DNA from 2 places in the Bacillus arachidis genome. Region 2 is predicted to be linked to the other one. Evidence: a T-box and tRNA genes for the amino acid it is inferred to sense, from the RefSeq annotation. Region 2 holds a T-box; the other holds one or more tRNA genes.

Region 1 (15,856 bases), 2.1 Mb from region 2:
TTATGATAGGAATATGTAAAGTGATTTGACTTATCACTTTTTCCAAATGGCGGTAAATCAAGAGCTACAACAGTTCCTTCTTTTGCAAGCAGTGGGATGAGTCGTCGGTAACTAAATGAGGACGATAAAAAACCGTGAACGAGTACGAAAGTTGGCCTATCCTCTTTACTTTGGTATTCATACAACTCGTAATGAACGGTAGTGCCGCGAGTGGAAAAAGTGAAGTAAGGATGTTTTGTCTCATGGTTCATTTTTTTTCACTCCATTGATTTTTTTCATATTATTTCCTAGTAGAAAAAAGTTTATGTTGGTAAAAAAAGGCAAGATGGAGGGCCATCTTGCCTTTTTTATCCACGTACAATATTTGGAGGTGTCTTTCCTTGTAATCCAGCAACTAGATTTTCGGCAGCTGTCATTGCCATTTTGTGTCTCGTTTTTAATGTCGCAGATCCGATGTGCGGCAGCGTAACGACGTTTGTTAACGATAATAACGGATTATCTTTTTCCACTGGTTCTTGTGTGAACGTATCAATGCCAGCTGCAAAGATTTTCTTTTGTTTCAGTGCATCAATTAATGCATTTTCATCGACTGTTTTCCCGCGGGAAGCATTAATGAAAATAGCTGTTTCTTTCATTAATGAAAATTCCTTCTCGCCGATAAGATGGTATGTTTCCTCTGTTAAAGGGGTTAGAAGAACAATGAAATCTGATTGCGCTAGTAATGTGTTTAAATCACAGTACGTCGCTTCGAATTTTTGTTCAGTGTCTTCTTTACGGCGACGATTATAGTAAAGAACATTCATATCAAACCCGAATTTGGCACGTTTAGCAACAGCCTCTCCAATTCGGCCCATGCCAATAATTCCAATTGTACTATGATGTACATCCATTCCGAAATGCTCCTTTGTAATTTCGGAATTCCAATTACCATCTTTTACATAAGAATCAAGCTCACATACGCGGCGTCCCGCTGATAACATAAGAGCGAAAACAAGGTCGGCTACTGTATCATCTAATACATATGGGGTATTCGTACCAATCACATTTTTGCCCCGCATCGCTTCTAAATCAAAATTATCATAGCCAACAGAAATATTGCTCACAACTTTTAGTTGGGGAGCTGCTTGCAATAATTCCTCATCAATTTTTGCACCAAAGTTAAGTAAACCATGCTTATCTTTTACTTTTTCTAATAGAACTTCACGAGGTATCTTCTCATTACTATCCCATTTTTCATATTCACAATGCTCAGAGATATATGTTTCTACAGACTTTGGAACGCGTTCAGCAATATATACTTTTGGTTTCACGGTTTCAGCCCCTTTTTCTTTTTCCCCGCTTTAACGAGCCGTAAAATCCACACCTAAATAGTTAGAGAGCAGTGAAGAAGAAAGGTGAAAACAGGCTATCCGTTAAAGCACAATTGGTGATGGTTAATAATCAGCGATAGATGAAGAAAATTTCTACTGATTAAAGTTTCACTCTATTTTTACATAATTCTCTAAAAAAATCTTCTTTTCAAATATAAAAGGAAGGAGGAAGAATATGATGACTGAAAAAATTAGAATTATTAGCTTGTCTTGAAAAGACAGTCGTTTATCCGTAGAAACTTTAGCGAAAATGTTAAATGTAGAAATAGAAGGAGTAAAAGAAATGGTGGAGAAGTTAGAGAGAGAAAAAATTATTGTTCACTATGTTACACATATAGATTGGAAAAAAGTAAAAGGACATAGAGGTTTGTAGAAAATAAAAAAAGGACAAAACAGAATATGTTTTGTCCATAAAAGGGGGGGAATACTAGAAAGCCATGTGTTAGTATTCTATCCCAATATTTGAAAATTATACTTACTTGAGGAAAGTTTTTCATGAATTTTGAATGAAACGAGAGCTAGTGGTATAATTTACTAATATAAAGTGAAACTTTTCTCAGCGAGGGAGATTTATCTTTTTACTGAGAATGAGCTTTCACTAATCGGATATTTATGAATAGTTGCATCTACTGATCTTTTCGGTTTTCTCGGTGGATGTCTTGCTACCTGCAAATAGCAGGGAAAATGGTAAGCGTATAGGAGTGTTTCATATGTCAGAACAATACACAACAGGAGTGGTTGTGAAAGGGAAAGTGACTGGAATTCAAGATTACGGTGCGTTTGTAGCATTGGACGCCGAAACGCAAGGACTTGTACATATATCTGAAATTACAAATGGATATGTAAAGGATATTCATGACTTTTTAAAGGTCGGAGATATGGTAGAAGTAAAAGTACTTTCAATTGATGAAGAACACAAAAAAATGAGTTTATCGTTAAAAGCAGCAAAGCGAAAGCAAGGAAGAATTATCGTACCCAAACCATCTGATAAAGGGTTCAATACGCTTCGCGAAAAGTTAACAGAGTGGATTGAAGAATCACAGTTAACAAAATAAAAGAGGATCGCTAAATCAGCGATCCTCTTTTATTTTGTTATGATATATATTAGCAAATATGATTGCATGCAATCATATTCGTATGTCGGATGGGAAGTGCGGAGCCATGTTTTATTATCGAACTTCGCGTGTTTCTGGGTGTGTTCCAAGGTTTTCGGATGGTTTAAACAATAAACCAAGGTTAATAAGCCCAGAAATACCAACAATACCGTAAATGATTCGTGCAAGTGCGGAACCTTGCCCACCGAAGATAGCTGCTACTAAATCAAATTGAAAGAATCCAATAAGTCCCCAGTTGACGGCACCGATGATAGTGAATACTAATGCAATACGTTGTAAAGTACTCATCTTGAATAGTCCTCCTTAAATTTGAAGCATAAGCAAGCCTTTAGTATTCGCGAGTAATAAGAATCCACCTATATGAAATTGGTGGGTATAAAGCGAAATCCGAAAATGGGAGTACGCATTATACAACTTAACTCTCTTATAGAATGACTCTCCTTTGTTGTTTTTATACATAAAAAATTTTCATTATAGGATGTGTATACATCCATACTAAGGAATACGAATTTTTATGCGAAAAATGAACTTTTTTTAAAAAATAAATATTGGTTACGTTTACAATTCTTCAATTGCTTGATTTACAACTTCAGTTTCGCTAAAGTGAATACAGAAGTACATATACATAATTGGAGGGAAAAAGATGAGCACACATGTAACGTTCGATTATTCTAAAGCGTTATCGTTCATCAGTGAACGTGAACTAACTTATTTACGTGATGCAGTAAAAGTATCGCACCATGCAATCCATGAACAAACTGGGGCTGGGAACGATTTCCTTGGGTGGGTAGAGCTTCCACTTCAATACGACAAAGAAGAATTTGCTCGCATTCAAAAATGTGCTGAGAAAATTAAAAGTGACTCTGACATTTTACTTGTTGTAGGTATTGGTGGTTCTTACTTAGGAGCACGCGCAGCAATTGAAATGTTAAATCATTCTTTCTACAATATACTTTCTAAAGAACAACGCAAAACTCCACAAGTGCTATTTGTTGGGCAAAACATTAGCTCCACTTACATGAAAGATTTAATGGATGTATTAGAAGGTAAAGATTTCTCCATTAACGTTATTTCTAAATCAGGTACAACAACAGAACCTGCAATTGCATTCCGCATTTTCCGTAAATTATTAGAAGAGAAATATGGAAAAGAAGAAGCACGTAAACGTATTTATGCAACAACTGATAAAGCGCGTGGTGCTTTAAAAACATTAGCTGATGAAGAAGGATACGAAACATTTGTAATTCCAGATGATGTTGGCGGTCGTTTCTCTGTATTAACACCAGTTGGTTTATTACCAATTGCAGTGAGTGGTTTAAATATTGAAGAGATGATGCAAGGTGCAGCTGCTGGGCACGATGACTTTGCGAAATCTGAGCTGGAAGAAAATCCTGCTTACCAATATGCAGTTGTGCGTAATGCTTTATATAACAAAGGTAAAACAATTGAAATGCTTGTTAACTACGAGCCGGCGCTTCAATACTTTGCTGAGTGGTGGAAACAGTTATTTGGTGAAAGTGAAGGGAAAGACCAAAAAGGTATTTTCCCATCTTCAGCAAACTTCTCAACTGACTTACATTCATTAGGTCAATACATTCAAGAAGGACGTCGCGATCTATTTGAAACAGTTCTGAAAGTAGGGAAAGCTACACATGAACTAAAAATCGAATTAGACGAGAACGATTTAGATGGTTTAAACTACCTTGCTGGTGAAACAGTAGACTTCGTAAACACAAAAGCATACGAAGGTACATTACTTGCACATAGCGATGGCGGTGTACCAAACTTAATCGTAAACATTCCAGAATTAAATGAGTACACATTCGGTTACCTTGTATACTTCTTCGAAAAAGCGTGTGCGATGAGCGGCTACTTATTAGGCGTAAATCCATTTGACCAACCAGGTGTAGAAGCATACAAGAAAAACATGTTTGCTCTTCTTGGAAAACCAGGATTCGAAGAACTAAAAGCAGAATTAGAAGAGCGTTTGAAATAAGAAAAGCGAAGCCACCGACCACTCTAGCCATTGTAGCTGGATAAAAAAGCGAAAAAAGCTGTTGGGATAATCCCCACAGTTTTTTTTATTGGAAAAATCGGGATGGGGCTTGTCGAATCACTGATATATCATGCAAGAACAAAGAAGAATCGGGTATGCTAAGGGAAAAGTTTAGGAAGGATGAATAGCTTGATTCCAATTCAATCAAATTTAGAAGGTCATACATATGCCCTTTTTAAATTAGAAGAAACATTAAAACCGCTTGGTTATAGCATTGGTGGCAATTGGGGTTACGACAAAGGGTGCTTTGATTATAAAATAGATGAGGAAGAGGGATATCAATTTTTAAGAGTACCATTTACAGCAACGGAAGGAGAGCTAGATGTGCCTGGAGTAGTAGTTCGCCTTGGCACGCCGTATCTTCTTTCGCATGTATATCAAGACGAACTGGATGATCAAGTAAATACATTAGCAGCTGGAGTAAGTGGAGTAGATCAATTCGCAGAGCCACAAGATGCAGATGGAAATATAAAAAGAAAATACATTGATATCGGAAAAGCTTTAGTAAAAGAGCTGGAAAAGCATCTTATTCATGTTTAATTACGATAAATATGTCGCTTTCAATAATAATGAAGGAGCGGACGGGATTGATGTGATATTGTTCATCCCGCTGCACACCTAGCAATAGGACGTCTTGTTTTAAAAGCAGGCCACTGCAAGCTTCGAAAGTTTTTCCGATATAAACTGTAGGAGCATTCATCAGTTGTAATTTATTTTCCGAGATTTCATTATAAAGTGTAAATAATACACCTGAAATGGAAGGGAATAAAAGAGATGCAGTAAAGACGTAGCTTGTTAATTTATTTCCTTCTATAATTTCTGTTGCCCCCGCTCTACTCGCATTTTGAACTTGTTCAGAAGTGAGTATTTCAGCGATACAGTGGATATTTGGATTCAGTCCTTTAGCGGTTAAAATGTTTAAAATAGATTGTGTGTCAGCTAAGTTTTCATTTTTCTCTTTATCTGCCGTGATTAAAATAGTTTGGGCTGTTCGAACATTTGCTTTTAGTAAAGTTTGATCATGATGTGGACAGCCTTTAATAAACTCTAAGTGATGGAAAGATTTCGGAAGCAAAGAAAGGGTTTCATCGATGAGTACGATATCAAGCTTCGGTTCTAGTACATGCATTTGGCTTACGACTTGTTTGGCACGTTCATTCCAGCCGACAATTATCATATGTCCATGGCAGGAAGCTGCTTCTTCACCTTTAATTTTCATATACTGCTTACTAATCATTTCGGTGGCGAATAACACCATATAATAGGAGCAGAAACCTGTTCCTAATAAAATGAGAAGCATGCCTGTAAGTTTTCCTATAGGTGTGTGCGGGACGTAATCGCCGTAACCGACAGTAAAAGTTGTAACAAGTGCCCACCAGATTCCATCAAACCATGTAGAAAAATAAGTGGGTTCAAATTTATATATGAGAAGACCAAAAACAGTAATTAGTATGATAATGAAGCTAATTAAGCGGAAAATAATGGAGTCACGAAATACATCTACTAGATTAGTGCGTGATTTCAAATTTATATTCCTCCTCACCTTGTATAGCTACATTGTTACCATTATGAAAAAAAGAAAAACTCTCTATTTTGTAAGAGAGTTTTTTAGTGGTTCATCAGAAACGCTATATACTTTCAACTTCTGTTTGTTGTACACTTTCTAAATGTTGCAACGCATAATAGACGTCAGCTGTATGTCTTTTTTGATCAACAGACAGTTTTAGTTGTAAAAAGTGCGATCCGTTTTCTAATGTTTTGAGTTTCATATTTTTAACTTTTATATCCATCGCTTTTATTTCTTCAATAACAATAGGTATATTGTTCATATTACTTACAACAAGTTTGACAGCGATATCTCGCTGCCTGAGTGACCTAGGACCTAAAATCTTCATTGTTAATGGAATGAGTTCGACGCTAATCATAAGAAAACACATGCCGAAAATTGCTTCAAGATAAAAACCAGCTCCCACAGCAATCCCAATGCCTGATGCTCCCCAAATCATAGCGGCAGTAGTTAAGCCCGCGATACTGTCGTTTCCTCTTCTTAAAATGACACCAGCGCCTAGAAAACCAATTCCTGAAACAATTTGAGCTGCAAGGCGAAGAGGGTCCATGTTGATATGATCTGTATGAGGTAAGTTATAGGCAGATTTAATAGAGACAATAGTAAGGAGACAGCTAATAATTGAAATGACTAAGCAAGTTTTTAAACCAAGTGGTTTTCTTTTTAATTCGCGTTCTAAACCGATAGCAAATCCTAAAATAGCAGAGAGACCTAGTTTGATTAATAAATCGGTATAGTCCATATGTACTCCTCCTTGTAAGTGGGTTTACTGTAAAGGCAATGATAACGTTAAGAAGAAACGTTTTTCTTAATAAATGAAATTTCCATCAGCGGGTATGGTACTTCCTGCACAATGAAATTCTTTTTGTAAAGAATGATAGATAGTAATGAAGCCGATTATGGTAAAAAAGATATGAATGAAGTGGGGAATAAAAAGGCATTTTATTTAAGTATATGGCGTAAATAAAGAAACTTGGCTATTTTTTATAAAAAAGTTTTAAAAGGGTGTTGCATTTCATTTTTCTACATGCTATATTAATAACCGTCGCTGATGCGAGACAGCAGAAAGCGAAAAAAAGAAATAAAAAACTTTGTTGACATCGAAAAACGAAGGTGTTAACATAAGGGAGTCGCAAATGAGCGGCGAACAAGTTCTTTGAAAACTGAACGAAACAAACAACGTGAAACGTCAATTTTTATTTTAGATGCTAGACAAACTAACTTTATTGGAGAGTTTGATCCTGGCTCAGGATGAACGCTGGCGGCGTGCCTAATACATGCAAGTCGAGCGAACTGATTAAGAGCTTGCTCTTATGAAGTTAGCGGCGGACGGGTGAGTAACACGTGGGTAACCTGCCCATAAGACTGGGATAACTCCGGGAAACCGGGGCTAATACCGGATAACATTTTGCACCGCATGGTGCGAAATTGAAAGGCGGCTTCGGCTGTCACTTATGGATGGACCCGCGTCGCATTAGCTAGTTGGTGAGGTAACGGCTCACCAAGGCAACGATGCGTAGCCGACCTGAGAGGGTGATCGGCCACACTGGGACTGAGACACGGCCCAGACTCCTACGGGAGGCAGCAGTAGGGAATCTTCCGCAATGGACGAAAGTCTGACGGAGCAACGCCGCGTGAGTGATGAAGGCTTTCGGGTCGTAAAACTCTGTTGTTAGGGAAGAACAAGTGCTAGTTGAATAAGCTGGCACCTTGACGGTACCTAACCAGAAAGCCACGGCTAACTACGTGCCAGCAGCCGCGGTAATACGTAGGTGGCAAGCGTTATCCGGAATTATTGGGCGTAAAGCGCGCGCAGGTGGTTTCTTAAGTCTGATGTGAAAGCCCACGGCTCAACCGTGGAGGGTCATTGGAAACTGGGAGACTTGAGTGCAGAAGAGGAAAGTGGAATTCCATGTGTAGCGGTGAAATGCGTAGAGATATGGAGGAACACCAGTGGCGAAGGCGACTTTCTGGTCTGTAACTGACACTGAGGCGCGAAAGCGTGGGGAGCAAACAGGATTAGATACCCTGGTAGTCCACGCCGTAAACGATGAGTGCTAAGTGTTAGAGGGTTTCCGCCCTTTAGTGCTGAAGTTAACGCATTAAGCACTCCGCCTGGGGAGTACGGCCGCAAGGCTGAAACTCAAAGGAATTGACGGGGGCCCGCACAAGCGGTGGAGCATGTGGTTTAATTCGAAGCAACGCGAAGAACCTTACCAGGTCTTGACATCCTCTGACAACCCTAGAGATAGGGCTTCCCCTTCGGGGGCAGAGTGACAGGTGGTGCATGGTTGTCGTCAGCTCGTGTCGTGAGATGTTGGGTTAAGTCCCGCAACGAGCGCAACCCTTGATCTTAGTTGCCATCATTAAGTTGGGCACTCTAAGGTGACTGCCGGTGACAAACCGGAGGAAGGTGGGGATGACGTCAAATCATCATGCCCCTTATGACCTGGGCTACACACGTGCTACAATGGACGGTACAAAGAGCTGCAAGACCGCGAGGTGGAGCTAATCTCATAAAACCGTTCTCAGTTCGGATTGTAGGCTGCAACTCGCCTACATGAAGCTGGAATCGCTAGTAATCGCGGATCAGCATGCCGCGGTGAATACGTTCCCGGGCCTTGTACACACCGCCCGTCACACCACGAGAGTTTGTAACACCCGAAGTCGGTGGGGTAACCTTTTGGAGCCAGCCGCCTAAGGTGGGACAGATGATTGGGGTGAAGTCGTAACAAGGTAGCCGTATCGGAAGGTGCGGCTGGATCACCTCCTTTCTATGGAGAATTGATGAACGCTGTTCATCAATATAAGTTTCCGTGTTTCGTTTTGTTCAGTTTTGAGAGAACTATCTCTCAGAAATAAATGTATGTTCTTTGAAAACTAGATAACAGTGTAGCTCATATTTTTTAATTTTAGTTTGGTTAAGTTAGAAAGGGCGCACGGTGGATGCCTTGACACTAGGAGTCGATGAAGGACGGGACTAACGCCGATATGCTTCGGGGAGCTGTAAGTAAGCTTTGATCCGAAGATTTCCGAATGGGGAAACCCACCATACGTAATGGTATGGTATCCTTATCTGAATACATAGGGTAAGGAAGACAGACCCAGGGAACTGAAACATCTAAGTACCTGGAGGAAGAGAAAGCAAATGCGATTTCCTGAGTAGCGGCGAGCGAAACGGAATCTAGCCCAAACCAAGAGGCTTGCCTCTTGGGGTTGTAGGACATTCTATACGGAGTTACAAAGGAACGAGGTAGACGAAGCAGTCTGGAAAGGCTCGTCACAGAGGGTAACAACCCCGTAGTCGAAACTTCGTTCTCTCTTGAATGTATCCTGAGTACGGCGGAACACGTGAAATTCCGTCGGAATCCGGGAGGACCATCTCCCAAGGCTAAATACTCCCTAGTGATCGATAGTGAACCAGTACCGTGAGGGAAAGGTGAAAAGCACCCCGGAAGGGGAGTGAAAGAGATCCTGAAACCGTGTGCCTACAAATAGTCAGAGCCCGTTAACGGGTGATGGCGTGCCTTTTGTAGAATGAACCGGCGAGTTACGATCCCGTGCGAGGTTAAGCTGAAGAGGCGGAGCCGTAGCGAAAGCGAGTCTGAATAGGGCGTTTAGTACGTGGTCGTAGACCCGAAACCAGGTGATCTACCCATGTCCAGGGTGAAGTTCAGGTAACACTGAATGGAGGCCCGAACCCACGCACGTTGAAAAGTGCGGGGATGAGGTGTGGGTAGCGGAGAAATTCCAATCGAACCTGGAGATAGCTGGTTCTCCCCGAAATAGCTTTAGGGCTAGCCTCAAGTGTTAGAGTCTTGGAGGTAGAGCACTGATTGGACTAGGGGTCCTCATCGGATTACCGAATTCAGTCAAACTCCGAATGCCAATGACTTATCCTTGGGAGTCAGACTGCGAGTGATAAGATCCGTAGTCAAAAGGGAAACAGCCCAGACCGCCAGCTAAGGTCCCAAAGTGTGTATTAAGTGGAAAAGGATGTGGAGTTGCTTAGACAACTAGGATGTTGGCTTAGAAGCAGCCACCATTTAAAGAGTGCGTAATAGCTCACTAGTCGAGTGACTCTGCGCCGAAAATGTACCGGGGCTAAATACACCACCGAAGCTGCGGATTGATACTTACGTATCAGTGGTAGGGGAGCGTTCTAAGGACAGTGAAGTCAGACCGGAAGGACTGGTGGAGTGCTTAGAAGTGAGAATGCCGGTATGAGTAGCGAAAGACGGGTGAGAATCCCGTCCACCGAATGCCTAAGGTTTCCTGAGGAAGGCTCGTCCGCTCAGGGTTAGTCAGGACCTAAGCCGAGGCCGACAGGCGTAGGCGATGGACAACAGGTTGATATTCCTGTACCACCTCTTTATCGTTTGAGCAATGGAGGGACGCAGAAGGATAGAAGAAGCGTGCGATTGGTTGTGCACGTCCAAGCAGTTAGGCTGATAAGTAGGCAAATCCGCTTATCGTGAAGGCTGAGCTGTGATGGGGAAGCTCCTTATGGAGCGAAGTCTTTGATTCCCCGCTGCCAAGAAAAGCTTCTAGCGAGATAAAAGGTGCCTGTACCGCAAACCGACACAGGTAGGCGAGGAGAGAATCCTAAGGTGAGCGAGAGAACTCTGGTTAAGGAACTCGGCAAAATGACCCCGTAACTTCGGGAGAAGGGGTGCTTTCTTAACGGAAAGCCGCAGTGAATAGGCCCAAGCGACTGTTTAGCAAAAACACAGGTCTCTGCGAAGCCGTAAGGCGAAGTATAGGGGCTGACACCTGCCCGGTGCTGGAAGGTTAAGGAGAGGGGTTAGCGCAAGCGAAGCTCTGAACTGAAGCCCCAGTAAACGGCGGCCGTAACTATAACGGTCCTAAGGTAGCGAAATTCCTTGTCGGGTAAGTTCCGACCCGCACGAAAGGTGTAACGATTTGGGCACTGTCTCAACCAGAGACTCGGTGAAATTATAGTACCTGTGAAGATGCAGGTTACCCGCGACAGGACGGAAAGACCCCGTGGAGCTTTACTGTAGCCTGATATTGAATTTTGGTACAGCTTGTACAGGATAGGCGGGAGCCTTTGAAGCCGGAGCGCTAGCTTCGGTGGAGGCGCTGGTGGGATACCGCCCTGGCTGTATTGAAATTCTAACCTACGGGTCTTATCGACCCGGGAGACAGTGTCAGGTGGGCAGTTTGACTGGGGCGGTCGCCTCCTAAAGTGTAACGGAGGCGCCCAAAGGTTCCCTCAGAATGGTTGGAAATCATTCGTAGAGTGCAAAGGCATAAGGGAGCTTGACTGCGAGACCTACAAGTCGAGCAGGGACGAAAGTCGGGCTTAGTGATCCGGTGGTTCCGCATGGAAGGGCCATCGCTCAACGGATAAAAGCTACCCCGGGGATAACAGGCTTATCTCCCCCAAGAGTCCACATCGACGGGGAGGTTTGGCACCTCGATGTCGGCTCATCGCATCCTGGGGCTGTAGTCGGTCCCAAGGGTTGGGCTGTTCGCCCATTAAAGCGGTACGCGAGCTGGGTTCAGAACGTCGTGAGACAGTTCGGTCCCTATCCGTCGTGGGCGTAGGAAATTTGAGAGGAGCTGTCCTTAGTACGAGAGGACCGGGATGGACGCACCGCTGGTGTACCAGTTGTTCTGCCAAGGGCATAGCTGGGTAGCTATGTGCGGAAGGGATAAGTGCTGAAAGCATCTAAGCATGAAGCCCCCCTCAAGATGAGATTTCCCATAGCGTAAGCTAGTAAGATCCCTGAAAGATGATCAGGTTGATAGGTTCGAGGTGGAAGCATGGTGACATGTGGAGCTGACGAATACTAATAGATCGAGGACTTAACCATATAATATGAAGCAAACGTTATCTAGTTTTGAGAGAACATAAAAAAACTTGTTGACATTTTAAATGAATCAAGTATAATAATGATTGTCTCAAATGAATAAAGTCTGGTAATGATGGCAGAGAGGTCACACCCGTTCCCATACCGAACACGGAAGTTAAGCTCTCTAGCGCCGATGGTAGTTGGGGCCTTGCCCCTGTGAGAGTAGGACGTTGCCAGGCAAATGGAGGATTAGCTCAGCTGGGAGAGCACCTGCCTTACAAGCAGGGGGTCGGCGGTTCGATCCCGTCATCCTCCACCATATGCCGGCTTAGCTCAATTGGTAGAGCAACTGACTTGTAATCAGTAGGTTGGGGGTTCAAGTCCTCTAGCCGGCACCAGTAACTATGGCGGTTGTGGCGAAGTGGTTAACGCACCGGATTGTGGCTCCGGCATTCGTGGGTTCGATTCCCATCAGTCGCCCCATTTTTTTAAAAAGCAAATATAATATGCGGGTGTGGCGGAATTGGCAGACGCACCAGACTTAGGATCTGGCGCCTTTGGCGTGGGGGTTCGACTCCCTTCACCCGCACTTTTAATAAAATATCTCATAACATGTCTTGCGGAAGTAGTTCAGTGGTAGAATACAACCTTGCCAAGGTTGGGGTCGCGGGTTCGAATCCCGTCTTCCGCTCCAATTTTCAATATGACATGCCGGGGTGGCGGAACAGGCAGACGCACAGGACTTAAAATCCTGCGGTGGGTGACCACCGTGCGGGTTCGACCCCCGCCCTCGGCACCATATGCGCCCGTAGCTCAATTGGATAGAGCGTTTGACTACGGATCAAAAGGTTAGGGGTTCGAGTCCTCTCGGGCGCGCTTTTATTAACGGGAAGTGGCTCAGCTTGGTAGAGCACCTGGTTTGGGACCAGGGGGTCGCAGGTTCAAATCCTGTCTTCCCGATATTTTAAACATGGGGCCTTAGCTCAGCTGGGAGAGCGCCTGCCTTGCACGCAGGAGGTCAGCGGTTCGATCCCGCTAGGCTCCACTTATAACTTTATTATGGCGGTGTAGCTCAGCTGGCTAGAGCGTACGGTTCATACCCGTGAGGTCGGGGGTTCGATCCCCTCCGCCGCTACCATAAAGGACCTTTAGCTCAGCTGGTTAGAGCAGACGGCTCATAACCGTCCGGTCGTAGGTTCGAGTCCTACAAGGTCCACCATTTAAAGTAAATACTCTGGAGGTATACCCAAGTCTGGCTGAAGGGATCGGTCTTGAAAACCGACAGGCGGCGAGAGTCGCGCGGGGGTTCGAATCCCTCTACCTCCTCCATTTTTTCAAAAAAGAATATGATATCGTCGCGGGGTGGAGCAGTCTGGTAGCTCGTCGGGCTCATAACCCGAAGGTCGCAGGTTCAAATCCTGTCCCCGCAACCAAATGGTCCCGTGGTGTAGTGGTTAACATGCCTGCCTGTCACGCAGGAGATCGCCGGTTCGACCCCGGTCGGGACCGCCATTTATTTCTGGCTCGGTAGCTCAGTCGGTAGAGCAGAGGACTGAAAATCCTCGTGTCGGCGGTTCGATTCCGTCCCGAGCCACCATTTTGAAATCACAAGCCGGCTTAGCTCAATTGGTAGAGCAACTGACTTGTAATCAGTAGGTTGGGGGTTCAAGTCCTCTAGCCGGCACCACTTTCAAAATGAGCCATTAGCTCAGTTGGTAGAGCATCTGACTTTTAATCAGAGGGTCGAAGGTTCGAGTCCTTCATGGCTCACCATTTATTTTATAATTTTATGCGGGTGTAGTTTAGTGGTAAAACAAGAGCCTTCCAAGCTCTGGTCGAGAGTTCGATTCTCTTCACCCGCTTTTCTATTGGGGGCCTATAGCTCAGCTGGTTAGAGCGCACGCCTGATAAGCGTGAGGTCGATGGTTCGAGTCCATTTAGGCCCACCATTATTCCGCAGTAGCTCAGTGGTAGAGCTATCGGCTGTTAACCGATCGGTCGTAGGTTCGAGTCCTACCTGCGGAGCCATATAATATAGAGAAGTACCCAAGTGGCTCAAGGGGCTCCCCTGCTAAGGGAGTAGATCGCTAACGCGGTGCGAGGGTTCGAATCCCTTCTTCTCTGCCAGAAATTGGCCCGTTGGTCAAGTGGTTAAGACACCGCCCTTTCACGGCGGTAACACGGGTTCGAATCCCGTACGGGTCATACTTAAAGAGATAGCATAATCTGCTATCTCTTTTTTTATTTATCAATGATTTTGTTACGGTTCTGAAATACCATTAGCAACTAATAGTAAAAAAATAAAAATGGATAGTAGTATAAAAAATATGCCATTAGATATAACACTGAAGATCATTATACTAGCGTTTTTTGTCTTAATTCCCAAAATCAAAGCGACTATAAATCCAATGTCTATGATAGAGAATAAAACAATGCTAATCTGTAAATTGGTATTTGGATATAATCGTGTGGTTACAAAAACTAATAGTGTAGCGACAAGTAAAGAAATAGTCCAAAGAATGGGCGTAGCTATTTTTCTGCTTTCCCGCATGTTATCCTCCATAATATCACCTCTTTCCACTTTCCTAAATTATATATAATATTTCTGTTTCATTACACGCTGAATTAAGAAGAGCGAAGCAAGTGAATTTGTTTTGGCATAATGAATAAGACAAATATGAACGCTAAAAAACAAGTTATAATGCTTTTTCACTTGTTTTTAGACAAAATAGCATTAAAAAAGAGAATGTTCAATCCTTCTAGAAATAGATGACCAGTGGTAGTGAAAGGCACTAAAATGATAAAATTACGGTAAAAGAAGTGAAAGATGAAAAAGATACGTCCGTTATTGATTTAAATCCTGAAAAGGGTAAGGGAAAAGATAAGAATCCGGTTATGTATATTGGGATTAACAAACTGCCATACAAGGTAAAGATTGTTGCTACAAGTGAAAATAACATATTTCATTCGGAACAAAATAACGGGAGTATCAAAGACTCGTAAAGAGAAAGCAAGCCTGCATGAAATTCAAATATTTTGTTTCATTCTTATTTAAGTGGATAGTTATTCAGGAAAAAAACAGACTTTGATACGTCTGTTTTTTAGTATACTTTTTTATGCTTTGAGCGTCTGACTAATAGAAAGGAGAGAGCGATGGAATATGAAAAAATGGAAGAGATAATTATACAAGCCTTCCGTAGCAGAAAGATAATCTTTTCATTATAACAAATCATATATTTTTATATTGAGACACGCTATAGAATGGAGTGATAATATGGATTTTGAAACTTTGTATCGAACCTATCAACCTTTAGTATACTCTTTCGCATATCGAATGCTTGGCTCTGTTAGTGATGCGGAGGATGTTGCACAGGATATACTTATGAAAAGTCAACATGTGAACCAAGAGCCAGTTAGAAATATGAAAGCGTATTTAATTAAGATGACGACGAACCATTGTTTGAATATACTACAATCAGCACGGAAAAAAAGAGAAATATATACAGGAGAATGGCTTCCTGAGCCGGAAATAGATACAGCGAAATTAAATCCTATGGAAACTATAATCCAAAGCGAAAGAGTATCCTATGCATTCCTTGTATTGTTAGAGAATTTAACTCCTGTTGAAAGAGCCATATTCGTTTTAAGGAAGGCACTTGGGTACGATTATCGTGAAATAGCTGAGCTTTTAAATAAATCAGAAGTAAATTGCCGAAAGATTTACAGCCGTTGCAAAGAGAAGATACAGCATGAAGTGCCAGTACATCCGCAGCAATCGATTCATACAGAAAAAATGGTACATACCTTTATCCAAGGTTCAGAAACAGGAAATTTTGAGGCGTTTATTAATCTGTTGAGAGAGGACGTAGCTCTTGTCACTAATGGAGGAGGTAAAGTGCGTGCAGCCATATTTCCGATTTTGGGCAAAC
Region 2 (15,856 bases):
TTGCTCTATGCCATATTCATTTAATGGCAACCCCATCCTCCCTTGAAGTCTTCCTTCTTTGTTCATATCTGTTTGTCCATGTCTAATCACATAAATCATTTCTTGACTCTTCCCTTGATTTTTTTTATAATCTTAACATTTTTCAGTAATCAATAACAATAATAGACCATAATCCTATGATTCGTTATTTCTTTGGTTGTAATAGAAATAACGTTAGACCAATTAAGATAAGTACAATACCTATACCTTGTTGTAAAGAAATAGTCTCATCCAAAATGTAATATGCAAGGATACAAGTTCCGATTGTTTCTCCTAATATACTCATGGAAAGAAATCGATTTTTTTCTTTGATTTATTCAACTAAAACATCTATTTGTTTAATAAAAATGAGACCAACACTTTCTTATTTCATCATCTTTTTACCGATATACTTTCTTTTAAGTAAACTTCTATTAAAAGCATAATAGAAGTGATTTTAATAATGATTCACTCTCAGTAACAAAGAGTTTGGCATTTCAATATGAAAATGTGTTAGCTTTAATTTCTATGTCGAGTTTACCATTTTCATCAACTGATTTTATCGTTATTACAGTGTTCCCAGAATCCCCCTTTTAACCTAAACCGTTTCTCATTTTGTGTCTCACATTCTGAACGATTTCAAAAGTAACTGTTACTACAAGAGCTGTAAACCTACATAAACAAGGTGCGTTTTTTATTAATTACAAAAAGATGTGTTACTTTGTTACTTTGCATGGTTACTCTTTTCCCTTCTCTCCACAACTGAATATATATTCTATCTTTAATATCAATCTCCTTTCCTTCACTAAACAAAAAGGATTTACATATTTTAGTGAAGTATTAATATACATAACAATATTTTAAAATATTATAATTTAAACACTAAGGGGATACAACGATGGAACAAACCATTCATATTGACGGTTTCGTCAAACCTGGATTTGAAAAAGTTAAACATGCATTTATAGAGAATTTTACAAACCGTGAAGAATTAGGAGCTGCTTGCTGCATCTATTATAACGATGAGTGCGTTGTTGATCTATGGGGCGGATATCGTGATCATCATACAAAAAAACGCTGGCAAGAAGATACAGCAATTCTCATTTTTTCTGCAACAAAGGGATTTGCTAGTCTTGCATTGGCCTTAGCGCATTCAAAAGGTTATATCGATTACGAAGAGAAAGTATCTACTTATTGGAACGAATTCGGAGTAAATGGAAAAGAAAACATCACAGTCCGGCAGTTGCTTGGACACCAAGCTGGGTTATGTTGTATTAACAAATTACCATTATATACACTTGGTGATTTTGATACGAAGCACGTTGCTCCTTATTTAGAAACCATGAAACCAGCTTGGGAACCCGGCACAAGACATGGCTACCATACATGGACAATCGGTTGGTATATAAGTGAATTAATTCGTCATGTAGATCCAAAAGGAAGAAATTTGACTCATTTTTTTAGTGAAGAGATTGCACAGCCTTTACAAGCAGAAATGTATATTGGTATACCCACTTCACTGCCAAATGAACGTATAGCGACTATTAAGGGAATCCAATCTATCTTTGACATATTTAAAAGCTTTGGCTCTTTCCCGAAAAGCTTACTATGGGCATTTTTGAATCCAAAATCCTTAGCAAAGCGTAGCATGGTGGATCCAAAAGGGTTACTTGCACATGATAACTTCAACAAAAGAGAATTACGAGAAATAGAATTTCCATCTGGAAATGGCATCGGTGTAGTGCGTGATATGGCAAAAATCTATAGTGAATTTGCTAATGGTGGCCCCATATTAGGTTTAAGCCCATATACTTTAAGTGAACTATCGAAACCACCTGTACAAACGAACGGTTGTTGGCGTGATGTTGTACAAACCGTAGACACCGCTTTTACATTAGGCTTTTTCAAACCGTTAGAAACAGGCTCTCACTATGGAAATTCCTCATGCTTTGGACATCCAGGTGCGGGTGGCTCTTTATGTTTCGCAGATCCAATCAATCGAGTTGGTTTTTCTTATGCAATGACACGCGTTGGTATGCAAATGTTTGATGACCCAAGAGAAACTTCTATTCGAAAGGCATTTTATGACACCATTTCACAATCCCAAAAATCACCCAATGCCTTATTGACAGTGATATCAGATGTTACTAAATAGATTGATCTTAAAGAAATTTAACCTTTTATTACATACATCATCATTACCAGATTTAAGTTATATAAAAAATTACTTCCAAATAAGTTGGACTAATCTCTTCTTTCACACAGTAAGCTGAAAATGAAGGCTAGAAAAATGGAGTGTGATTATATGGAGCGACTATGGTTTCCAATGATCGTTACGTTTTTTTCGTTTGGTGGATTACTATTAGGTGGCGCAGTTGGACTTGCCACGCATCAACTTATCGAAGAAAAAATGCATCGTTTATACGCGCTATGTGGAGGCATTTTATTTGGGTTATTATCGCTAGAAATAATTCCAGAAACTTTTTCAAGCTATGAAATCATTGGCCCCACGCTCGGCATTACCATTGGTATATTACTTATGAGTTTACTTGATAATTATTGCCATCACCCTATCATACATAGAAAAGAGCAGCAAGCATGGCAAACTTTTTTATTTCTCTCCTTCGCTATTTTTATTCACAATATGCCGAGTGGTATTGCATTAGGAGCTGCTTTTACAAATCATGACGAAACTGCAATTCCGTTCTTATTTGCGATTGTCACACACCATATTCCAGAAGGATTAGCTTTAATCATTCCTTTTCTATTTACACAGCATAAATATATTTCATTTCTATTAACAATCTTGTTATTATCGATTATCCTCGGTACTGGTACAATCTTTGGGGTGATGATGCACGGGAAAGCACTTCACTTACAAGGGCTGATAATGGGGAGTGCAATCGGTTCTTTAGGTTATGTCACAATACATGAGATGTTATGGAAGGCTAAGAAACACCTTTCTCCTCTCCCCTTCCTTTCTTGGTCTATTAGTGGATTTTTACTCATAACCGTTTTTATTCTTTTCGCTGACCATCATTAAAATAAGGATTCATTTCTTGTATATTTTACCTATTTATCCAAAACATAATAGTATCTCAATGCATAAGGAGGATCTATTATGTTTCGTAAAACAGCCGGTGAAACACTTGTTGATTTACTTATCGATTGGGGCGTTGACCACATTTACGGCATGCCTGGGGATTCAATCAATTCTATTATTGAACCGCTTCGAAAGAAACAAGACAAAATCAAATTCATTCAAGTTCGTCATGAAGAAGCTGGTGCTTTAGCAGCCGCTTCCTATGCAAAATTAACAGGTAAACTCGGCGTTTGTATGGCAATTGCTGGTCCTGGAGCGATCCATTTATTAAATGGATTATATGATGCAAAACTAGATCAAGTGCCAGTTCTCGCAATTACAGGGCAAGTTGAATCTGATTTACTCGGAACAGGATTTTTCCAAGAGGTAAACTTAGAAAGAATGTTTGATGATGTCGCTGTCTATAATCAGCGAATTATGTCAGCTGAACAACTCCCTGCCGTTGTAAACCAAGCGATTCGGATGGCATATACAAAGAAAGGTGTATCTGTTCTTACTATTCCAGATGATGTTCCGAAGTTTGAAGTGGAAGCTGGTGCACGTATAACAAGTTCTTCTTTTACGTTTCCCGAACTCTTTCCACAAGAAGAGGATCTAAAATTGGCAAAACTAGCATTAAATGACGCAAAGAAACCTGTTATTTTAGCTGGAAAAGGAGCAAAACATGCGAAGGAATCTTTACTTGCATTTGCAGAACATATTGGTGCCCCTATTGTTTTAACACTACCAGCAAAAGGAATTATTCCTGATGAACATCCTCTCTGTATAGGCGGACTAGGATTAATTGGGACAAAACCGTCTTACGAAGCAATGAAGAATGCGGATACATTAATCATGGTCGGAACTTCTTACCCTTTCACTGGCTTTTTACCCGAAAAAGCAAAGACGCTTCATATTGATACAGATCCTGCACAAATCGGAAAGCGTTATGCGACAGACATCGGATTAGCTGGTGATGCGGATAAAACATTGAAATGGTTTTTAGAAAATGTGGAGAAGCATAACGATCATTCATTCCTAGAACATCATCAAGAATTGATGAAAAAATGGGAAGAAAAATTGCATAACCAAGAAGAGGATTCTTCCACTCCAATCAAACCACAAAGAGTTATGCATGCCTTGCAACATGTTGCTCATGATGATGCCATTTTATCAGTTGATGTTGGGAATGTCACAGTATGGGCTGCCCGTCATTTTCGGATGACGAACCAACAATTCATCATCTCAAGTTGGCTGGCTACACTCGGATGCGGTCTACCTGGCGCAATTGCTGGGCAACTTGCCTATCCAGATAAACAAGTCTTTGCAATTTGTGGTGACGGTGGATTTGGAATGACGATGAATGATTTTGTCACTGCAGTAAAATATAAGTTACCAATTATTGTTGTTGTCTTAAACAACAATAAAATCGCTATGATTAAGTTTGAGCAAGAAGTAATGGGAAATGTTGAATTTGGTACAGACTTAACAAATCCTAATTTTGCAAAATATGCAGAAATATGTGGCGGAATTGGATACCGAGTAGAACATATTGATGAATTACTTCCTGCCTTTGAAAATGCTGTTAAGCAAAATAAGCCTTGTATTATTGATGTAGTAGTAGACGTAAATGAAGCACCAATGCCTGCAAAAATTACATTCGGACAAGCAGCTGGATATACGAAACACATGCTAAAAGAGTTGTTCGAAGAAGGAAAAATTGATTTACCGCCTTTGTAAAATCGAAAAAAGATAGATGAAAACAAATTGTTCTCATCTATCTTTTTTATTTAGATACTTCTTGATGGAAAGAAAAATCTTCTCTTTCACTTTTCACCTGTTTCTCAACTTTCTCTTCTTTCTTTCCTACTTTCCTTCTTCTCAGATTTCCTATACCAATCGATCCTTGCAGACTATTACTAATAAGATTTCCTGCCAAGATAGTCAAGCTATAGAAAAACATCGGTATAAGAACAATCCAAGTATGCGTGGTCAAATGGCGAAAATTTTGTCCAATCAATCCTGTCCATTCCTTCGTCACACTATCTACGTCACCGGTAAATAATATAGTTCCTCCAAAGAATAACTCCAGTAAGCCAAGATGCATAAGAAGCAGCAACATACTAACAAATTGCTGGGCAACAAGTAAGAAAAAAGATGGTACAAGATGAGGCCATACATGGCGACGTAATTGATGCCATTTACTCCCCCCAAGAACAGTTGCTGCCATCATAAACTCTTCTCGTTTTACACGCTGTACCTCTTGCCCTGTATACAGCATAACAGTGGGCACAGCCAAACATGTGAGAATACTAATCTGAAACAGAACTCGTATTGTGAAAGGAGCTGGAATAGTACCATTTTCAAAGAATAAAACTTCTCTTAACATAAAATACGAAATCATAATCATGGGAACAATACTAAATGGATCAAAAAATGCAGAAATAACCGAAAAAGAACGTTTACTATACATGCCAAGAAGTAACCCTAATCCTCCTCCAATGATAACCCGCAAAATCGCAACAATTAAGCTTGCACCAATTGTCCATTTTGCACCTTCTATTATTAATTGGAATAAATCACGCCCTTTACTATCACTCCCAAACCAAAACTGAGATGATGGAGGAAAAGGCGCTGCCTCTACTTGTCCTTTTTCGTTATACAACATCGTTACTTCTCGAATTTCTCCATCGAAAAATAGAGTATTTCCGATACTGACAAGCATAAGTCCGCTTAAAAAAATCAAACCAATCCAAAATCGCATGTCATATTTTAACCTTTGCCACATATTACACACGCTCCTTTATCACATTTTGCATGAGCGTATGTAACAAGCGAAATAAGAAGAAAATAGGGACATATAATAGAACTAAGCACACAGTAAACACTTCTATTTTCGAATTTTCTTTTACGAATACAAGCATGCCATATGTATTAAAGAGCCATTCAATAATATAAAGATTTGATAACATGAATAAAATATTCGTTTTTGCATAGTAAACTGTAGTGAGTAACACGTTTCTTGAAATATGATGCGTTAATATATGCCGTAAGCTTAATCCCTTACTTTTCGCAAATAAACTATAGTCTTTTTCTGACTCTTCTCTAAAACGGAGTAATAACAATTTAATAAATAGTAACGTTGTCGGTAATGTAAGGCACAAAATCGGTAAAAGACGCACCCTTTCTCCGGACATCCCCGCAAACTTCACTGGCATCCATCCTGTTTTTTGAAACACAATCACTACCAAAAGTTGTGATAATAAAATAAGTAGAATATCCGGAATACTTTCAAGTGTAAGAAAAACCCCATTCCATACGCGTTGCCTAATATGAGAACGCTGCAATACCCATACAACAAGCACGTACGCTATAAATAGCGATAGTAGAAAAGACGAAACAAATACTAGCATTGTCTCCATATAATGTATCCAAATTTGTGGAAATAGAGTCCGAGAATCACGAAATCCATACATAATCTCCCCTGGATGAAGTAATTTCTCACCAAGATATAAAATCGTTTTTCCATATCCAATAGGATCCATTTGTAATCCTTTAAATAAACGGGGGAGTGCCCCTAAACAAAGAATACATCCCAGTGCAGCAAATAATTGCAAAAAAGTAATCCCCCACCACTTTCCAACTCGAAGTAACATAACATTCTCCCTTTCTGAACTATAATTTCATTTTACGAATTATTCAAAAAAATGCAAAATATATTTTCCAACAAAATAAATGAACGTGAATTCCACGTTCATTTATTGTTCCTCTATTAAAGATCAGAATCAGGTATTGCTAATCGTACATAAATCGAATTTTTCTTAAGGGTAATGAAATCTACTTTATTATTTGCTCTTTCGGCAGAACCATACTCTTATACAATTGAACTGTAATCCAGTAATAGACAACATAAATAATAAGAAAAATCCCAATCGGCATCCAAACTTTTACAAATGGATCAACTAAGAAGAGACGGAACAAGTTAAGCCCTACTAAAACATGTGCAATACCAATGATAGCTGGGAAAATAAAGAGATATGAAATCTCTTTATAGATGCTGCGTGATAACATACTACGTCGTACTCCAATTTTCCGAAGCATTTCGTAACGACGTACATCGCGAGAAGCTCCTGTTAATATTTTAAACATGAGAGAGCTCGCCATCATTGCTAAGAATGCAATTCCAAGGAAGAATCCCATGAACATCGTACCACTCATAAAACTATTCATAAATTGGTAAGTTGTCATTTTTGTATATAATTCTATTTTTTTGCCTGTTTCTTTTTCTACTAACTCTTTTTGTCGTTGATCGATATCCATTAATAAAGGTTTATATTTTTGTAAATCATCTACTTGCACTAGTGTGACACTATGTTCTGTTCCTTGAATATTTTTATATTGATTGTCATTTGCAATTCGTACAGGTTTTCCATTAAATTGATTATGTGTAACTTGAATTTCTCTTACAATCGCATCTTCCCAATCTCTTGGAATACGCGGGAGATTAGGTGAAGCGTCAGGTGCTTCCATAGATGTATATAATGATTCAGTTAAAGGTTCCTTTACGCGTTTACGTACAGGCTCTTTTACATTTTTAGTATCTTGATGATCAGAAATGAGCGGTGGTTTTGCAGTTAAATCGTTTCGTAAATAATAGACTGCTTCTCCGTCTACTTTATATTTATAAGTCCGCTGCTCTACAATGTTCATTTCCTTTAATGCAGCTTTATCTTTTTCATTCGGATCGTGAATTGTCACATCATAGACTCGAGAAAAATCCGTCATAATACCAACATTTTTTTGAAATGCCATTCCAGCTGTCATCGCTCCTGCACCAAGTGCAATTAGCATCGCTACAGTTCCAAGTACCCGTGATAGACTGTTGATCCGGAAACGAAGCTGAGCGTATGTAAAGCTATTTAAACCTGTTTCATTTCGATTTTTGTTACTTTTTAATCGTGTCACAAACAATGGTAGCAATGAACTAAAAATAAAATATGTCCCTGTCGTTGTAGCACCCGTTGCTAGTATAAAACCTATTTCACGTAACTTGTCTATATGAAGGATAGAATAGTATCCGGTTCCTAACAGCAGTACTCCCATTACAGTAAAAATGAAAACACGACGCTTACTCTTTTCTATTTCATCTTGTGTTTCATCTTCACGAAGTAACTCAAGTTCAGTTTTGCGCAATAAACGTACACTATTGATAAATCCAGTAATAATAAATAAGACCAAGAAAAATCCACATGTAACAAGAACTGCAGGTATATAAAATGGCGCATAGCCTTTTGCCGAAATCTCTAAACCATTCATTAAAAAATTTCCTGCTGCACTTGCTAGCAATATTCCTACAGTAATTCCGATAATAATGCTGATAATTCCCATGCCGAATGTTTCGATAAATAATAACTGAGCTACTTTTTTCTTCTTCGCACCGAGCATCATATACATACCAAGCTCTTTCCTGCGCAATGTAAGTAAAAAGGAATTCGCATATACGATATAAAAGACCGTAATGAAGGAAAGTAAGACCGCACCGACCCAAAATACAAGGCGAATACTACTAATCATACTATTATCTTTTGTAAATTGACTGTTGATTGCCATCGTTTGGAACATGTAGAAAATACTTATACTAATGACGAGACCAATAAGTAAAACTAGATAGTCCTTTAGCATTTTTTTCATACTATGACGTGATAATTTCAATAACATGATCTCGCCTCCTACTTGGATTCAGCCGCTGAGCCCATATGAGCAAGCACACCCAAAATATCTTGATAAAAATCCTCACGTGTTCCTTGGCGTTTCAATTCTTTATAAAGTAGCCCATCTTGAATAAACAGAATCCGTTGACAATAACTTGCACTAAATGCATCATGCGTTACCATTAATATACTTACTCCATGATTTTCATGTAAATCTTGCATCGCTTCTAGCAAACTTTTTGCATTTTTACTATCAAGTGCACCTGTTGGTTCATCCGCTAATACAATAGCCGGATTATGTACTAAAGCCCGCGCAGCAGCTGTTCTCTGTTTTTGTCCACCAGAAACAGCTGATGGATACTTTGTTAAAATCTCCACAATATCCAGTTTCTTTGCAACCTCATTTACTTTCCCGCTTATCTCACTTGAAGGCACTCCTTGTAATGAAAGTGGCAAAGCAATATTCTCATAAATCGAGAGATTTTCAAGCAAATTAAAATCTTGGAAAATGAATCCTAGTTTTTGAGAACGAAAATCTGATAAAGCGTTCCCCTTCATTGAAGTAATATCTGTGCCTGCTATTGTCACACTTCCTCCTGTTGCATAATCAAGTGTACTAATTACATTAAGTAATGTTGTTTTCCCAGATCCAGAAGGACCCATAATCCCAACAAATTCCCCTTCTTGTATCGTAAGTGATACCCCTCTTAATGCTTTTGACTGGCTTTCATTTCTTTTACCATATGTTTTCTCCACACTTTCTACTGTCACTACATCTGTTGCCATTTCTATCACTCCATCCCATTTTGTATATCATTACTTTGCCATACACTTCTTAGATTTCTCCTACATAAATTCTTAATATTTCTTAAATTTTCTATCTTCTCTAACGAAATTGATAGCCCCCCTTATTTCTCAATATTCTCACTTTTATTCGCGATTTTCCTGCGATTTATCTTACATTCACCTTACATTTTTGTAAGGTAGATTTTGAAGAAGTAAGCGAAAACAACTATTAATAATTTGCTTATCGTAATAAAAAATCACACCACTTTTAATAAGCGGTGTGATTTTTTATTATTTAGAACATTTATTATATATTTCATTCTGTACGTTTTCCATAAATTCAGTTAGTGATACAACTTCTGATTTTTCTTCTCCGTATTTACGCACATTTACCGATCCATTCTCCACTTCTTTATCCCCTATAACAAGAACATATGGTACCTTTTGAATCTGGGCTTCCCGTATTTTATACCCTAATTTTTCACTACGAATATCTCGTTTAACTCGAATACCTGCCTGTTTGAGCTTTTCTTCCATTTCTTTTGTATATTGATCATGAGCTAAAGTAGAAACAGGAATTACGTTTACTTGAACTGGAGCTAACCACGCCGGGAATGCTCCCCCAAAATGCTCAATTAATATTCCTAAGAATCGATCAAAAGAACCTAATACAGCACGGTGGATAACAACTGGTCTTCTTTTCTCATTTCTCTCATCAATATAATTCAAATCAAATTTCTCTGGCATTTGGAAATCAAGTTGAACTGTTCCACATTGATGGCTTCTTTGTAAAGCATCTTTAATATGAAAATCAATTTTCGGTCCGTAAAATGCGCCATCTCCTTCATTTACTCTATAATTATAATTCAATGATTTCAGCACATTCTCGAGAGACGATTCAGCTTGGTCCCATAGCTCATCATCACCCATTGAATCTTCAGGTCTTGTTGAAAGCTCAACTTCATATTCAAAACCAAATGTTCTGTAGACATAGTCAATTTGTTTTAACACTGACTTTATTTCACTTTCTATTTGTTCAGGTGTCACAAATAAATGTGCATCATCCTGACAGAATGTACGAACTCTTAGTAGCCCATTCAACGCACCGCTGAATTCGTGGCGATGTACTTGACCAAATTCACACATTCGGATTGGTAAATCACGATAGGAATGTAATTTATTTTTAAAGATAAGCATGTGTCCAGGGCAATTCATCGGTTTTAATGCAAAGCTTTTGTGGTCTACTTCTGAAAAATACATATTATCTTTATAATGATCCCAGTGCCCCGATTCTTCCCATAATCCTTGATTCATCATAATAGGAGTGCGCACTTCTTGATAATCGTATTTTTGTTGTATTTCTCTTAAAAAGGACTCTAATTCATTTCGAATAATTTGTCCTTTCGGTAAATAGAAGGGCATTCCTGGTGCTTCTTCCGAGAACATAAATAACTCAAGTTCATTTCCTAGCTTGCGATGATTTCTTTTTGCTGCTTCTTCTAAAAACCGCAAATAGTTTTCTAATTCTTTTTGAGAAGAAAACGCAACGCCATATATACGCTGAAGTACTTGATTATTACTATCTCCTCGCCAATATGCACCTGAAACATGAGTTAATTGAAATGCTTTCACGTAACCAGTTGACGGCAAATGCGGGCCACGGCATAAATCAACAAATTCTCCTTGTTTATAAATTGTTACAAGTTCATTTTCAGGGATTGCTTCTAAAAGCTCTAACTTTAAGTGATCATTTATATCTTGAAAAACTTTTTTCGCTTCCTCCCTAGTAATTTCAACTCGTTCCACCTTCAAGTTTTCATTTATAATATTTTGCATTTCATTTTCAATTTTAGGTAAGTCTTCAACACCTATACTACCTGGAAGATCCATATCATAATAAAAACCATTTTCAATAACAGGCCCTACACCCAGTTTTACATCGCCATATATTCTTTTAACAGCCTGCGCTAATATATGTGCAGCAGTATGTCTCGCAACTTCTACTCCTTCATCTGAATCCATAGTTATAATTTGAATTTCTGCATCCTGTTCGATATTTCGACGTAAGTCAAATAATTGATCATTCACCTTTCCGGCTACTGCTTTCTTTTTTAAACTCGAACTAATTGAGTCTGCAATCTCTTCTAGAGTAATTCCTTTTACAAATTCTTTGGCACTACCATCTGGAAAAATAATCTTAATCATCTGTTCTCTCATTTTCATCGCTCCATTTCATAAATAAAAAAGCACACTCATCCCTAATAATAGGGACGAGCGTGCTTTTTACCCGTGGTTCCACCCAGATTCCCATCATACTAAACATACAATGGCTTCTTTTGCGGTAACGTCGCTTACACGGCACTAGATACTTTCATTTTCCCTAGTGCAGCTCTAAGGTGGTAAGTTATTTTCCTGCGTTAGGAAGTTCTCAGCATTCCTTCCTTCTCTGTATAACCGTTAAAAATAACTCGTGTCCTCTTCTTTGCTTTTGCAATACATCCATTTATTGTTATTTACTATATCCTATTCATTTTATTTTTGCAAGTGTCAAAAAACATTTTTTGCTCAATAAAAAAAGGAAACCAAAAACAAATTTCATGTTTTTTGATTTCCCCTACCCTTTTTACCAATCTTGCGGTTCGTAGTTTAAATCTGCAAATAATCTTTTTTTCTCTTTCTTCGTTAAATCTCTCCATTGTCCAACAGGTAAATTATTCAACTGGATATTCATAATTCGCGTACGTTTTAATGTGTAAACTTGATAACCTAAAGCCTCACACATACGACGAATTTGGCGATTCAATCCTTGTGTTAAAATAATTTGGAATTCATATTTTGATAACTGTGTTATTTCACAAGGAAGTGTTTTTGTTCCTAAAATTTTAACACCCGCTGCCATTTGTTTTAAAAATTCAGGCGTAATCGGCTTATCTACTGAAACAATATATTCTTTTTCATGTTTATTTTCAGCACGTAAAATTTCATTAATAATATCGCCATCATTCGTTAACAAAATTAAACCGTCTGAATCTTTATCAAGACGTCCAACGTGATTAATTCGTAAAGGATGATTCACTAAATCGATAATGTTACCTTTAACTGCCTTTTCACTTGTACATGTAATACCTACTGGTTTATTTAAAGCGATATACACATGGTCTCGAGCAATTCGAAGCTGCTCTCCATTTACTCGCACGTCATCACCTGGTTGTACTTGGTCACCTATTTTTGCAACCTTTCCGTTAATAATTACTCTTCTTTCATTAATTAACTTATCTGCTCCACGTCTAGATGCTTTTCCAGATTCACTAATAAATTTATTAATACGCAAGTTAGGCACATCCTTTTCTCTAAAAAATTCAAGCTCACACTGCTTCTACCGTACAATCACAAAAGGGTAAGCCTCCTAATATAACTTAAATATATTAACATGAAAGGGTATCTGACGTCTTCTATAAATTTCATGTTTAAAAGAATTCATCTCATTGAATGAGATACCCATCATACATTCATTCATTGCACACCTTCTACTTTTAAAACTAACAATTCATACAACAATAACTATTAAAAGCATTTATCCTAGATATAACATCATTTATTTACTTTTTTCATAATTAATATACAGACCATTCTTCTATACACGCAACTTGCTTTCCATTTATACTTTCAACATCCATAGTTACATTAGCTAACGCATATAATCTAGGAAAAATTTCTTTCACATAACGCTGATGTGACATTTCATTTTCCCAAAAAGAAAGAACGACATAGCGATTGGAGTTTTTAAGAGATCTTCCCACAACACCACCTAACATTCCTTCTGATTTTTCCATTCCTTTATTCCAAATTGTTTCTTGTATATGTAAAAAGTTCTCTTCCCTGCCTCTTTTCACATCACAAACTGCTACCCTGACAAATAGATTTTTTACAAGTGCATTCGTAAATGAAGTAGCTTTCATATCAAATAACGTTTGAAATAACTCTATTTTACAAGATAAATACGTATCCTTTTGATTGCTATTATGAAAAATTGGATCATGCATTTCATTCATAAATTTTTGATATGTATCCATGTTTCCCCATACAGTAAATATACAGGCCTCATCTTCATTCCAGCCCCCGAACTGTCCATAAAACCCCTCTAGATTTTGTAAACCTCCCCATTTCTCTTGCGCCTCTGAAAATAAACCCTTTTTCTCTTTTTCAACTCGACAAAATATTATTTTTAATAACATGCTGCTCCCCCTTACTATAACTAAAAAATGGCACTATTTGTTTACATAATAAAATTATGTTTTGTTTCATTCACTATTATTTAAATAATAATTCGCTTCTTTTATCATCCAACTCCCAAAGTTATCTAAATATGCTGTAATTTCCATTATGTCGTCTATAGGATTAACTGCATATTGTAGCGCTTTCCTCATATTTTGTTCTTGTTCTGGAAAATGCTTATTAAACAACTCATACGCTGGATAAAGGTCTCTAGAATAAAGTCCTTCTTTATCAATTGTTAATGCTAATCCTGCTCTAACTATGATTTTCATAATCCAGCGGCAACAATCTATTATATCCTCCTTACCTTTATTATGAATTAGCTCTTCACGCGCTTGTTCAATTTGTATCTGTAAATATTTCAGGTGTTCATGAGCTAATTCTTGACTTACTTTATATTTGGGTAGCTGTGATCTTATATCTTCACCGAATATACATACTCCATGTGTTTGAATCATAAAACTTATAAATGAAAAACGACTGGAATGTAACACTTCTTCTACTTCATAAAAACTTAATTCCACCCCAGATATACAACCAAATTTTCGAGGCAATTGTTGCTCTATATTTTCACTCCATTCCAAGTCTATTGTTCTCGGATCTTTTCGAACGAATATAATTGTGTCTATATCTGCAATCCCCTCTATTCCAATCCCTCTTGGAACAGACCCTCTAATGTAAATGCTATGCAAATCATCCTGTAACGATTGAAAACACGCATTCTTTACTTCTTGTATTACCTCCAGAAAAACTGGCTGAATATTATTGATATGTGAATCATTTATAATGTATCCTTTTTCATCTACGGGACAAAAACGACCTATTTTCTTAATAATTGACAATCAATCAGCTCATTTCTATATAAAGTGTTATATACAAATTAATTATAAAACAAAAGATTCGGAATAAAAACAAAAAGGAGCCTTACCATGGTATGCTTATAATATATTTACTAAATAACTCAATAAAAGGAGTATATTGATAATGAAACTCACATTCTCAGTAACTGATTCAACCTTTCCTATCTCCTTTTTGAAATACTACAGTATGCCCATCTTCTCCAAGGTTCTCCCACCCCTTCGCGTTTGAAATAGGCATTAGAGTTATATATTGATAATCTGCTTGATTGTCACCTTCAATATGAATAGCTGACATAGGAACTGGAAAACCTTCAATCTTTGATTCTTTCGTCATGAATATTAGCGCCAATAGCCCCCTAAAACTAATACCATAATTATATTAGAGTATATTTCCCATCTCTTTTTCTCCATCGAAAACCTCATCCTTATATGTTATTAAAAGTAATATCATTTAATATTTTATTCTTACTGTATAATCCCATTATTATTTATTTCTCTAGTCCCTTCCTTTTTTCGACAAAATACAACAACTTCTACCTATGTAACTTGTTATTATAGATTAATACAGCTTATGTTTTTCATATTAGGAGGAAATACCAAATGAAAAAATCGTTCTATAAAAAATGGTGCCTTTGTCTTTTTAGCACACTGATAATTGCCAGCATTGGGGTCATTATTTTTTTGAACTACACAAAGGAGAAAAAAATTCAAACCGTTAAAGAACCTGTCGATAAAAAAATCTATCAACAAGAATTAAAATCCCCAATTGATTTACTTACTACAAACTATGATAATATCGTGGAGCAAGATTGGTTACCGACATGGACTGAACTAAATTCAAATCCAGGTAACATAAATACAGCTGATTTACTAGATAAAATGAATAGTATAGCAAACCAATTCAACGAGATTTCTAAAAAAACGGAGATCTTTAAAGCTGAAGAGAAAATAAAAGATCCTGCAATAAAGCAGAAAATAGAGCATTTTAAAACTGCGTTTACAGCAGCTTCAAATTGTATGGAAAATGCTGCATTATCTGTTACGCAAGGCTTAAACAATGAGAAACCTTTAAAAGATAGTCTAGAAAATGCTACGCAATCTTTAGGTCTTGCTGATCAAAATAT

What was found. The T-box of region 2 lies ahead of thrS (threonine--tRNA ligase). A T-box ahead of a tRNA ligase gene usually reads a tRNA of that ligase, here a tRNA-Thr.
Region 1: it encodes a tRNA-Thr, which carries the amino acid that the T-box ahead of thrS (threonine--tRNA ligase) is inferred to sense. The anticodon was not compared.

The regions. Positions count from the first base shown of each region.
Region 1 is NZ_CP127376.1:4,336,157-4,352,012, reverse strand. It holds gene QRY57_RS24125 (alpha/beta fold hydrolase) at 1-251, opposite strand, end outside; gene QRY57_RS24120 (2-hydroxyacid dehydrogenase) at 348-1,310, opposite strand; partial or broken gene QRY57_RS24115 (Lrp/AsnC family transcriptional regulator) at 1,553-1,740, shown strand; gene yugI (S1 domain-containing post-transcriptional regulator GSP13) at 2,081-2,425, shown strand; gene QRY57_RS24105 (DUF378 domain-containing protein) at 2,540-2,773, opposite strand; gene QRY57_RS24100 (glucose-6-phosphate isomerase) at 3,129-4,481, shown strand; gene QRY57_RS24095 (YugN-like family protein) at 4,671-5,081, shown strand; gene QRY57_RS24090 (potassium channel family protein) at 5,068-6,066, opposite strand; gene QRY57_RS24085 (MgtC/SapB family protein) at 6,170-6,850, opposite strand; rRNA gene QRY57_RS24080 (16S ribosomal RNA) at 7,332-8,882, shown strand; rRNA gene QRY57_RS24075 (23S ribosomal RNA) at 9,028-11,948, shown strand; rRNA gene rrf (5S ribosomal RNA) at 12,051-12,166, shown strand; tRNA gene QRY57_RS24065 (tRNA-Val) at 12,171-12,246, shown strand; tRNA gene QRY57_RS24060 (tRNA-Thr) at 12,250-12,325, shown strand; tRNA gene QRY57_RS24055 (tRNA-His) at 12,335-12,410, shown strand; tRNA gene QRY57_RS24050 (tRNA-Leu) at 12,436-12,516, shown strand; tRNA gene QRY57_RS24045 (tRNA-Gly) at 12,547-12,621, shown strand; tRNA gene QRY57_RS24040 (tRNA-Leu) at 12,638-12,726, shown strand; tRNA gene QRY57_RS24035 (tRNA-Arg) at 12,730-12,803, shown strand; tRNA gene QRY57_RS24030 (tRNA-Pro) at 12,814-12,887, shown strand; tRNA gene QRY57_RS24025 (tRNA-Ala) at 12,900-12,972, shown strand; tRNA gene QRY57_RS24020 (tRNA-Met) at 12,989-13,065, shown strand; tRNA gene QRY57_RS24015 (tRNA-Ile) at 13,070-13,146, shown strand; tRNA gene QRY57_RS24010 (tRNA-Ser) at 13,164-13,256, shown strand; tRNA gene QRY57_RS24005 (tRNA-Met) at 13,284-13,360, shown strand; tRNA gene QRY57_RS24000 (tRNA-Asp) at 13,364-13,439, shown strand; tRNA gene QRY57_RS23995 (tRNA-Phe) at 13,449-13,524, shown strand; tRNA gene QRY57_RS23990 (tRNA-Thr) at 13,539-13,614, shown strand; tRNA gene QRY57_RS23985 (tRNA-Lys) at 13,625-13,700, shown strand; tRNA gene QRY57_RS23980 (tRNA-Gly) at 13,719-13,789, shown strand; tRNA gene QRY57_RS23975 (tRNA-Ile) at 13,800-13,876, shown strand; tRNA gene QRY57_RS23970 (tRNA-Asn) at 13,881-13,955, shown strand; tRNA gene QRY57_RS23965 (tRNA-Ser) at 13,964-14,054, shown strand; tRNA gene QRY57_RS23960 (tRNA-Glu) at 14,061-14,132, shown strand; partial or broken gene QRY57_RS23955 (hypothetical protein) at 14,724-14,930, shown strand; gene QRY57_RS23950 (RNA polymerase sigma-70 factor) at 15,202-15,856, shown strand, end outside.
Region 2 is NZ_CP127376.1:2,239,403-2,255,258, reverse strand. It holds partial or broken gene QRY57_RS13055 (histidine phosphatase family protein) at 1-99, opposite strand, end outside; partial or broken gene QRY57_RS13050 (EamA family transporter) at 185-331, opposite strand; gene QRY57_RS13045 (serine hydrolase domain-containing protein) at 917-2,173, shown strand; gene QRY57_RS13040 (ZIP family metal transporter) at 2,324-3,061, shown strand; gene QRY57_RS13035 (pyruvate oxidase) at 3,140-4,840, shown strand; gene QRY57_RS13030 (ABC transporter permease) at 4,887-5,888, opposite strand; gene QRY57_RS13025 (ABC transporter permease subunit) at 5,890-6,756, opposite strand; gene QRY57_RS13020 (ABC transporter permease) at 6,938-8,818, opposite strand; gene QRY57_RS13015 (ABC transporter ATP-binding protein) at 8,830-9,597, opposite strand; gene thrS (threonine--tRNA ligase) at 9,889-11,814, opposite strand; T-box leader at 11,861-12,089, opposite strand; gene rluF (23S rRNA pseudouridine(2604) synthase RluF) at 12,221-12,928, opposite strand; gene QRY57_RS13000 (DUF4937 domain-containing protein) at 13,212-13,832, opposite strand; gene QRY57_RS12995 (nucleotidyltransferase family protein) at 13,899-14,714, opposite strand; partial or broken gene QRY57_RS12990 (hypothetical protein) at 14,884-15,143, opposite strand; gene QRY57_RS12985 (hypothetical protein) at 15,333-15,856, shown strand, end outside.